Regions from separate parts of the Fusibacter fontis genome, predicted to be linked through region 2. Evidence: riboswitches for the same ligand, from Rfam matches in the RefSeq annotation. Region 2 holds a riboswitch; each other region holds the start of a gene.

Region 1 (3,289 bases), 1.1 Mb from region 2:
GACTAACTTCTTCCATATTGACGGAGAGTTCTTGCTGCGTACGCTTTAATAAAAATTGCTTTTCGCAATACGTATGTCCACTTGTGGCCTCGTAATTGAGAATATACGTCATGCCGGATGCAATTCGAAATGGCGAATGGAAGTCAATGCCAAGCTTCATGGCAATTTGATCCGCTTGTTTAAACCCAACCCCGACCATTTCATCTGCAAGTATGTATGGGTTTTTCTGAATTTTAATGATGGCTTCATAACCAAATCGTTTATAAATGCGCATCGCCATGTTCACAGATAAATTGAGTCCTTGAAAATACATGACAAAATCTCTGAGTTCATATTGTTCTTTATAAGACTGAACAATTTGCTCGAGTTTTTTCGGACCAATTCCCGGAATTCGGATCAGTTCATCAGGACTATTTTGGATGACGTCCAATGTACGTGTCCCAAATGCTTCTACCAATAGTTGAGCGGTGGTATCTCCAATTCCCTTGATAATGCCCGACGCTAAATACCGGTAAATTTCATCCGATTCAGTTGGTCGAATATGTTCTGCATACTCGACGTTGAGCTGTTCTCCATAAAATGCGTGCACTTCAAGCTTACCCCAAACGCGCATGCGATCCCCTTCTCGAATAAAAGGGACAGTCCCTTTGATGCTGAGGAGTTCGTCATCTACTTCCATAATGGCGATGACATACCCATTTTCTTCATTATAATAAATGATGTCGTATACGACGCCTTCGTATATGATCTTATCCTCTTGTGATTGCATAATATGCCTCGACTTTTCCCGAACTTATGTTCATATTTTATCATAATTCGTGCTTCTAAGACATGAAAAAAGCAGAAACAAGGTGAATTGTTTCTGCTCTGTGTTAAATAAATTGTGTTGAATGAATGATATTATTTACCGAAAGCTTCACTTCTAAGAATGTCTGCTTTGTCTGTTTTTTCCCAAGGCAATTCAACATCTGTTCTACCGAAGTGACCGTAAGCTGCTGTTTGTTTGTAGATTGGTCTTCTTAATCCAAGGTTGTTGATAATTGCGCCTGGTCTTAAGTCGAAGTGTTTATCTACTAAATCCGCAATTAAATCTTCCGATACTTTCGCAGTGCCAAAAGTTTCTACCAATATAGATACTGGATGCGCAACGCCGATTGCATAAGCAAGTTCAATTTCACATTTTGAAGCTAAACCAGCTGCAACGATGTTTTTTGCTACGTATCTTGCCGCATAAGCCGCAGAACGGTCTACTTTTGTTGGGTCTTTACCCGAGAAAGCACCACCGCCATGTCTTGCATAGCCACCGTAAGTATCTACGATGATTTTACGGCCTGTTAAACCTGCATCTCCTTGAGGTCCACCGATTACAAATCGGCCAGTTGGATTCACAAGAATTCTTGTATTCACAAATAAATCTGCAGGAATAATCGGTTTGATAACATGCTCAATTAAATCCGCTTCAATTTGCTCTCTTGTGACTTTTGCACTGTGTTGTGTTGAAATAAGAACGGTATCAATTCTCGATGGTCGACCATTTTCATCGTACTCAACCGTTACTTGAGTTTTTCCATCTGGTCTTAAATATTTTAATGTGCCGTTTTTTCTCACTTCAGATAATCTTTTCGCCAATCTGTGTGCTAAAGAAATAGGAAGCGGCATGAGTTCTTCAGTTTCATCACAAGCAAAACCAAACATAATCCCTTGGTCGCCTGCTCCAATTGCTTCAACAGCATCTTTCATGCTGCCTTCTTTGCTTTCAAGCGCTTGGTTAACGCCCATTGCAATATCATCTGATTGCTTGTCAATTGCAACAAGCACGCCACAAGTATCGCCGTCAAAACCATATTTTGCTCTTGTGTAGCCAATTTCTTTAATCGTAGAACGTACGATGCCTTGGATATCTACATAGCAATTCGTCGTGATCTCTCCAGCAACGAGCACCAACCCTGTTGTAACAGAGGTTTCACAAGCAACACGAGCGGTTGGATCTTGAGTGAAAATAGCATCCAAAATAGCATCTGAAATTTGGTCACAAATTTTATCTGGGTGACCCTCAGTCACCGATTCAGAAGTAAACAATCTTTTTCTAGACATATAAAACACCTCCATAAGTTTTAGTACTGCATAAGCAGTTCAATCCTTTTATCGCATTTGATGAATCGTAGGCATAAAAAAAACCTCTTCGCAAGAAGAGGGTGTGTTTTATTACAATCTCATCTTCCAGGTATCCGTACTACCCGTAGGATTTAGCACCGTGTATAACCGGTTGCTGGACTTCATAGGGCCTATTCCCTCCATCTCTCTTGATAAGGATTACTATTAAATTTACTTGACCATAATAGCACACATCTGAAGCTTGTACAACACAAAAATCATATTTTTTTGACTTATTTTTATGTGCTTTGGAGTTTAGTATAACTAAACTCAGTTTTTCCAACGCCTCGACAGCCCAGCTACTGTGCTAAAAAATCAAATAAATTTTCATAATGACTATTGATGAAATCAAAGATGACTGGATCGTCTGTTTTGATCTCACACACGAAATGAAGACTTTCTTCATACGCATGTTTTTCCCTTAAAACGGCATCAATCGACTTCAAATTATCTTCTGAAAATGAAGCAATGAGCAGCTGACGGTTTCGTGTGAAAAAATACATGGCATAAATGTCCCCGTTTAACAGATAAGGATTCTCCTTAACGTGGTCGTTATGTGCATTAAACTCAATAAATAATTGTCCTTGATAATAACTTTGACGCATCATCTCAGGATTATCCTGAACAAATTTTCTCTCAAAAAAGGCATCTTTTAACTGTGTCACGATAATATACTCAGGTCGATTAAGATTAAAACTAGCTTCAATGCTGCTAATCGTCAGTTCTTCGAGTTTTTCTATCGCACACACGCGTTTTTGGGATTTGTCAATTTGAACTTCAAATACCACAATTCGATACCGCTCTTCGTAATCCACCACTGACTCCGTTCGGTACGTCGTTCTTTCTTGTTCATCACGGAGCAAAAAATTGGTGTTTTTAATCAGCGTATAGGGCTGTTCAAAAAAAGTCGTGTTTTCGATGAGCAGCTGATCTGTCATCAAATGACGTATGGCCTCAACATCACACCCGACAATCCGCATCAATAGATAATTCAGTAGTTCTGTATCTTGACCCAACTCGGGCGTAAGCTTATAAAGTAACTGTTTGACTTCTGCCTCAGTGAGTTCATCCCGAAATGCACTGAAATACTCCTGAAACACTTCAAAATCCACGTGTTCTTCAATGCTTTCTGGGT
Region 2 (3,289 bases):
CTGATTCAACCAAAATCTCTGAAACTCTTGCATGGGGGCTTGTTGACCTCGTTTGGGGAATTGCCATGATGGCAGGTGTTTCAGTGGTAATGTTAGTTGTTAACTGGAAACTGGCAGTTGTGACATTAGTAACATTGCCGCTCCTTGCATTTATCAGCGTGTTCTTTGAGAAGAAAATGCTCGTTTCTTACCGAAATGTTCGCAAAATCAACTCAAAGATTACAGGGTTATACAATGATGGCATCGTAGGCGCAAAAACGACGAAGACGCTTGTAAGAGAAGAACTCAATCGCGAAGAGTTTGGAGAGGTTACTCGAGATATGAAACGTACTTCTGTCAGAGCGGGTACACTTTCTGCAGGGTACATGCCAATGGCGTTATTTATTTCGGCGATTGGGACTGTACTGACATTATACTTTGGAAGTAAGTTTGTCATGAATTCAGTGATTACTTATGGGACATTGATGCTCTTCATTACCTATGCACGTCAATTCTTTGATCCAGTTTTAGAACTATCTAGAATTTATACAGAGATGATCAGCGCACAAGCAGCAGCGGAAAGAGTGATGTCGCTCATCAACGAGCCAGAAGAGATTACGGAAAGTGATTTTGTACAAAAAATTTATGGGGATCATTACCATTTAAAGACTGAAAACTGGGAATCTATCTATGGTGAAGTAGAGTTTAAAAATGTCGACTTCTGGTATAAAGAAGGCGAGTATATTTTAAAAGACTTTAACTTAAAAGTAAGAAAAGGTCAAACCGTTGCTTTAGTTGGAGAGACGGGCTCGGGTAAGAGTACTATTGTCAATTTGGCGTGTCGTTTCTATGAGCCGACAGCTGGCCAAATCCTCATTGATGGAAAAGATTATAAAGAACGTTCGCAAAGCTGGTTGCATTCTAATATAGGTTACGTACTACAAGCGCCACATCTATTTAGTGGAACCATTCGCGAGAACATTCGATACGGTAAACTGGATGCAACAGATGATGAAATTGTTGAAGCAGCGATTACAGTCAATGCACATGATTTTATTATGAAACTTGAAAAAGGATATGATACTGAAGTTGGTGAAAGTGGAGCAATGTTATCAACTGGTGAGAAACAACTGATTTCATTCGCAAGAGCAATTATTGCGAAACCGAGTTTATTCTTCCTCGATGAAGCAACTTCATCCATTGATACGGAAACTGAAGCAAAAATTCAACATGCTATTGATCGCGTACTTTCGAATCGAACGAGCTTTATCATTGCACACCGTCTGTCGACAATTCGCAATGCGGATGTTATCTTAGTCATTGAAAAAGGTCAGGTAATCGAAAAAGGCAATCACGCAGAACTGATGAATAGACGTGGGCATTACTATGAACTCTACTCGAATCAGTTTATTGAAGAAGGTGAAATGGAAATTCTCAATAAAAAAGAATCTTCTAAATCCTCTAGTGAACGTGTAAGTGCATAAAAAATTTAGTTGAAGGTATTGCATCTTAAAAAAAATTGTGCTAACATATCAACAATCGTTCTAGTGAATGATACAATACAATTGAATAAATTCCTTATCCAGAGAGGCCGAGAGACCAGGCTCCATGACGCCCAGCAACCTGCATCCCATTTGATGCAAGGTGCCAATTCCTGCATTTCGTAAGAAATGAAAGATGAGAGAGTGAAAGATCTTATAAACGTCGCTTTCCCAAGCGACGTTTTTTTGAACGTTAAATTCGCTCTTTGGAAAGGTAAATCATTCAAAAAAGGAGTACTTGATGAAAATTAGCCATTTATTTGGTCAAAGCCGACCGGTTCTATCTTTTGAAATTTTTCCGCCCAAGCGCGAAGGTGATGTGAAAAGTCTGTATCGGACGATCGATGAACTCGCACTCTTAAGTCCAGATTATATCAGTGTGACATATGGCGCAGCTGGAACTGAACGCCAGATGAATACAGTGGAAATTGCTGCGAAGATTAAAAACGATTATCAAATCGAAGCACTTGCGCATCTAACCAGTGTAAATGCTTCAAAATCAGATATTCAAGCTATTTTAAAACAGTTTGAAGCTAAAAACCTCGAGAATATTTTAGCATTGCGAGGAGATATTCAACCAGAACTCAATGCATCTAAAGGTGATTTTTTATATGCATCCGATTTGATTGCGTATATCAAAAGTATTGGGGATTTTGGCATTGGAGCAGCTTGTTATCCAGAAGGGCATATTGAAGCGAGAAGCCTTACAACTGACTTGATTCACTTAAAAGAAAAAGTGACATGTGGTGTGGATTTTTTGGTGACGCAATTATTTTTTGACAACTCAAAGTACACGTCTTTCGAACATGAAGCGAGAAGTTTGGACATCAATGTGCCGATAACGGTGGGAATCATGCCGGCTCTAAACAAAGTTCAAATTGAGCGAATGGTTCAGCTAAGTGGTGCGACATTACCGGATAAATTTAAACGCATTTTAAACAAGTACGAAAATCATCCTGAAGCATTAAAGGATGCGGGAATCTCATATGCATGTGATCAAATCGTGGAACTGCTTTCAAATGGTGTTGATGGGATTCACTTATATGTGATGAATAAGCCTGAAGTTGCAAAGAGGATTGTCCAAAATTTAGGTTCCATTTTAAAATTAACGACATCTGATACGTGCCAATTGGTACAAAAATAGATCGATTGTGGCGGTGAATATGAGAACGATTCAATTGAATGCTCATGAATCTATCAAAGAGATGATTCAACCTTATATTTCCAGTGAAACGATTCTAAGGTACCTTCATTTTAAAGGGGATTCTGCAAATGAAGAACAACTGGCGTTTATTCAAACAGGTGTACGTGAATGCTTAAAGCGTGCAAATTTTAAACACCAGATCGTTAAATGTGATATATCAATCAAAGAGGATGAACTTACACTACTAAGTTCAGAAGGAGTGGCGGTAGATTCTATTGTTTCCAGTGATTTAGCGAGGACAATTACTCCATCAGATAGCCTTTACATGGTCGCAGTTACGATTGGAAAAGACATTTCACAGTGGATACAAGCACAAATGCATTTGTCGCCATCTGTTGGCGTTGTTGCAGATGCATGCGCATCCGTTATTGTAGATGCCTATTGTGATTGGTGTCAAGATCAAATTGCGACTGTCTCACGTGAAAATGGACGTTATACAAGTCAAAGATATAGTCCCGGGTATGGAGATTTGAAGTTATCCGCTCAAAAGATCCTTGGGGAATATTTAGGACTGGAAAAAAGTATGGGTGTCTTCATAACGAATGCTTATCAGCTCGTTCCTGAA
Region 3 (3,289 bases), 270 kb from region 2:
CAAAAATATTCTTGCCGCTAGGATACTTGATAAGCCAAAGCCTATACCTGAGCAGATCGTAAAGAACAAATTCGGTGTAACACGCGGATCTAACTACTATGGAGGTAAAAATAATGATAAATAATTCGACTATTGATAAACTTATAGAAATGCGATTAACCGCAATGGCAGATGCTTATCGTCAACAAATTACCGATCCTCAAATGAAAGATATTGATTTTGAAGATCGTATTGGAATGATGGTTGATATTGAGTACACAAGAAGGAAAAATAATCGACTGTATCGTTTGATAAAAAATGCAGAGTTTGAACAACCCGGCGCAAGTATCGTAGATATTAATTATTCCTCAGGTCGAAAAATCAACAAAGACTTGATTAAACGTCTTGCAACTTGTGAGTATATAGCTGAATTTAGAAATATATTTATAACAGGTGCGACTGGAAGTGGCAAAACATATCTTGCTAATGCTTTTGGCATGGAAGCCTGTAAACATAAGTTTAAAACACAATATGTGCGACTTCCTGACTTACTTCTTGATCTTGAACATTCAAGAAACGAAGGTACCTATAAAAAAGTAATGGCAAAATATTCTAATCCTTTGCTGCTGATTATTGATGAATGGTTGCTATTAAAACCTACAGCTACGGAAGCAAAAGACATATTTGAACTTTTGCACAGAAGAAGAAAACACTCATCTACAATCTTCTGTTCACAATACCGACACGAAGGTTGGTATGATCAACTTGGTGGAGATGATTCACCTTTAGCAGATGCAATACTAGATCGCATCGTACATGATTCATACAAGATAAACATCGAAAGTGTAGACCCTACAAAAGATTTATCCATGCGAGAAGTCTATGGTCTAGATAAACGATTAAGCGAATAACTAAAAACTCGCTGGTGGCTCAATGGTTCCGGACAAGTGGCTCACGCCACACCGGAACTGAGGCTCCACCGAATAGGAATATTCACTATTTTGCTTAATTTTTATTACACTTAAAATATCATTTATTCATTGCTTGTACCAAATCTGTTATGGTCGATTCCAACCATTTTTCAAAGGCGAACACATCTTCACATCGCTTTTCTTCCACAAAATCATAGGACTTTAAAATCATTGGTCGATCCTCAATTGTCAGGATAAAGTATTCCTCTAAATCTGCTATTTTAACCGATTGTGACAAATTCATCTTCTGAATTACGTCTTCACCCAAACTACGAGAATACGTTCCAGGATGTGCACCTACTCTAAACATAGCGCTCGCATAACCTACACCACCTCTAACTCTAAACTTTCCATCATACTCTTTACTCATTTTACATTCCTCCTAAATTTATTAAATTTTCTCTATCAAAAATTGGGCATAAAAAAAAGCCCTTAAGGAGGCTCTGATCTCTCCTTATCGATGTTAGCATTACCACCTTACATACTGTAGGTTGGTGTGCGGTCACTGAGCTAACTCTCTACCACAACTCTTGATAAGCGTTATTAAACTATCATAAGTTTACCAAATCAATGGTTGGAATGCAAGAACTTTTATAACTATATATACTTGAAAATCCATTGTACAATTTTAGATTTTGCTGAAATTTCTTTTATTTGTGTATAATTATAAAGAATACAGTTATTTCATTGCATAAACGGTTAAATAGACAAAAACAAACATTTTCATCCATACGACGAAATCAAATTACCTATACTATTCTCTATAGACTTAGTCCTTATTTCTTCGAGTACGTTTAACTCATATAAATTGTATAAACAATTATGATTTAAAATACAGCATATACACTGCTACTAAATAAGAAGTTTTATGAAACTGAACATACTCTTTTTTTAAGAAATAAAGAATCCGTAAATAGTCCTAAATTTAGGATATAATCAATGCCTTCACTAAAAAAAATTGTAAGTTTGTAAAATATAAAAAAATTATTATTAATTTATTTCACTTTTTCCTTAAAGCACGAAGTTCATCACATAACTCTTTGCAGTTAATTCTACCATACAAACCTGGTCTACCAGCTGTAATTTGTCTTTTCAAACAATCCGGAATACCTTCTTCTTTCTTGAAATGAATACGCTCTTCAGATGTCCACGCACCTTGATTTTGATTGTCTTCATGAACATAAATATCTACATTTTCCGAGTTAATCAGGTACTCGAATGCTTCTTTTTTTTCTAACTCGTTATTAAACACAACTTGATTATTCTTTCCGTATATTAATTTTGACATAACTATTCTCCTTAAATTATTTTTGTTTTAGTTCACTATAACTCTATTTAATAACTTTATTTATTGCCTTTTAAGATGATATAAGCTAAAACTTGCTATTATTTATTAATATCTAAGCCGTTAAACAAACTATTTACTGCAATTAAATACGGTATCTAAAGACACTATGTCACTTTCATAATCGAATTAGATCCAAATTCAGCTGGTGAATAACAAAAGAACTTTCGTCTGATCGCGAATTATCTAATTGAATGAGCATATCAGAGCATGAAAAAATAGTAAAACCCAACGAAACAAGTCATATAAGGGGATGGGAATTAAAGCTTGTGATGAGTCCTATTACAAACATATCACTTATATCTAAAAATATAATTAATTTTATTCTTTCATTAAATGAATTGGCTAAACTCACATACCGATAAAAAAATTAAACCAAACATAATTGTAGTTGTTTTTTGGCTTGTACCATTTGATTTTTCCATATAATTACAGTTGAGTGATCTATTTTTATAACCATCAATTAACTCTTAACGATTTCAGCATCCATTATAATTGTTTTTAATGCTTAACTACAAATTTATAAAACAAAGCAATTTCAAATCACACGTTCTGATTTGTCATACAAAATATTACAATTCAACAATCATTCCCTGCTATCTACAACTATCCGAACTTTTTGCCTGATTCTTGTGATTGCTGAATCAACAGATTTTATAGAAGTTCCTAATTCTCCTGAAATATTTTTATATGACATACCCCGTATATATAAATCGTATACTTTCCTTTCATACTTTGATAAATTTTCATGTATTTGATTTTCCAAGAAGCTATAGCTTTCATAATTTACTAATTTATGCAAAGGATCATCATTTGGAGAAGACCTGAAATTTAGCATCTCTTCAAAATTAATATGCTCATTATCCATAAAAGCATCATAACGGATAGATGAATTAAGCACACTGTGTTTATTTCTATTATCTGATTTTACTGCGGTGATAATTGCTCTTTCAATACATAATTTTGCAAATGTTTTAAAACTAGATTTTTTACT

What was found. Region 2 has a riboswitch for S-adenosylmethionine ahead of metF (methylenetetrahydrofolate reductase [NAD(P)H]). Riboswitches for the same ligand answer to the same signal wherever they lie in the genome.
Region 1: it holds a riboswitch for S-adenosylmethionine, as region 2 does, so the genes downstream of both, metK (methionine adenosyltransferase) here and metF (methylenetetrahydrofolate reductase [NAD(P)H]) in region 2, are expected to answer to the same signal.
Region 3: it holds a riboswitch for S-adenosylmethionine, as region 2 does, so the genes downstream of both, ACZ41W_RS00420 (hypothetical protein) here and metF (methylenetetrahydrofolate reductase [NAD(P)H]) in region 2, are expected to answer to the same signal.

What each region holds. Positions count from the first base shown of each region.
Region 1 covers NZ_AP042445.1:2,561,943-2,565,231, reverse strand. The annotation lists gene recD2 (SF1B family DNA helicase RecD2) at 1-769, opposite strand, end outside; gene metK (methionine adenosyltransferase) at 901-2,094, opposite strand; SAM riboswitch class I at 2,211-2,313, opposite strand; gene ACZ41W_RS11465 (hypothetical protein) at 2,454-3,289, opposite strand, start outside.
Region 2 covers NZ_AP042445.1:361,512-364,800, forward strand. The annotation lists gene ACZ41W_RS01495 (ABC transporter ATP-binding protein) at 1-1,463, shown strand, start outside; SAM riboswitch class I at 1,555-1,663, shown strand; gene metF (methylenetetrahydrofolate reductase [NAD(P)H]) at 1,762-2,664, shown strand; gene ACZ41W_RS01505 (hypothetical protein) at 2,684-3,289, shown strand, end outside.
Region 3 covers NZ_AP042445.1:96,342-99,630, reverse strand. The annotation lists gene istA (IS21 family transposase) at 1-124, shown strand, start outside; gene istB (IS21-like element helper ATPase IstB) at 114-890, shown strand; gene ACZ41W_RS00420 (hypothetical protein) at 1,009-1,320, opposite strand; SAM riboswitch class I at 1,402-1,490, opposite strand; gene ACZ41W_RS00415 (hypothetical protein) at 1,951-2,238, opposite strand; gene ACZ41W_RS00410 (sigma-70 family RNA polymerase sigma factor) at 2,882-3,289, opposite strand, start outside.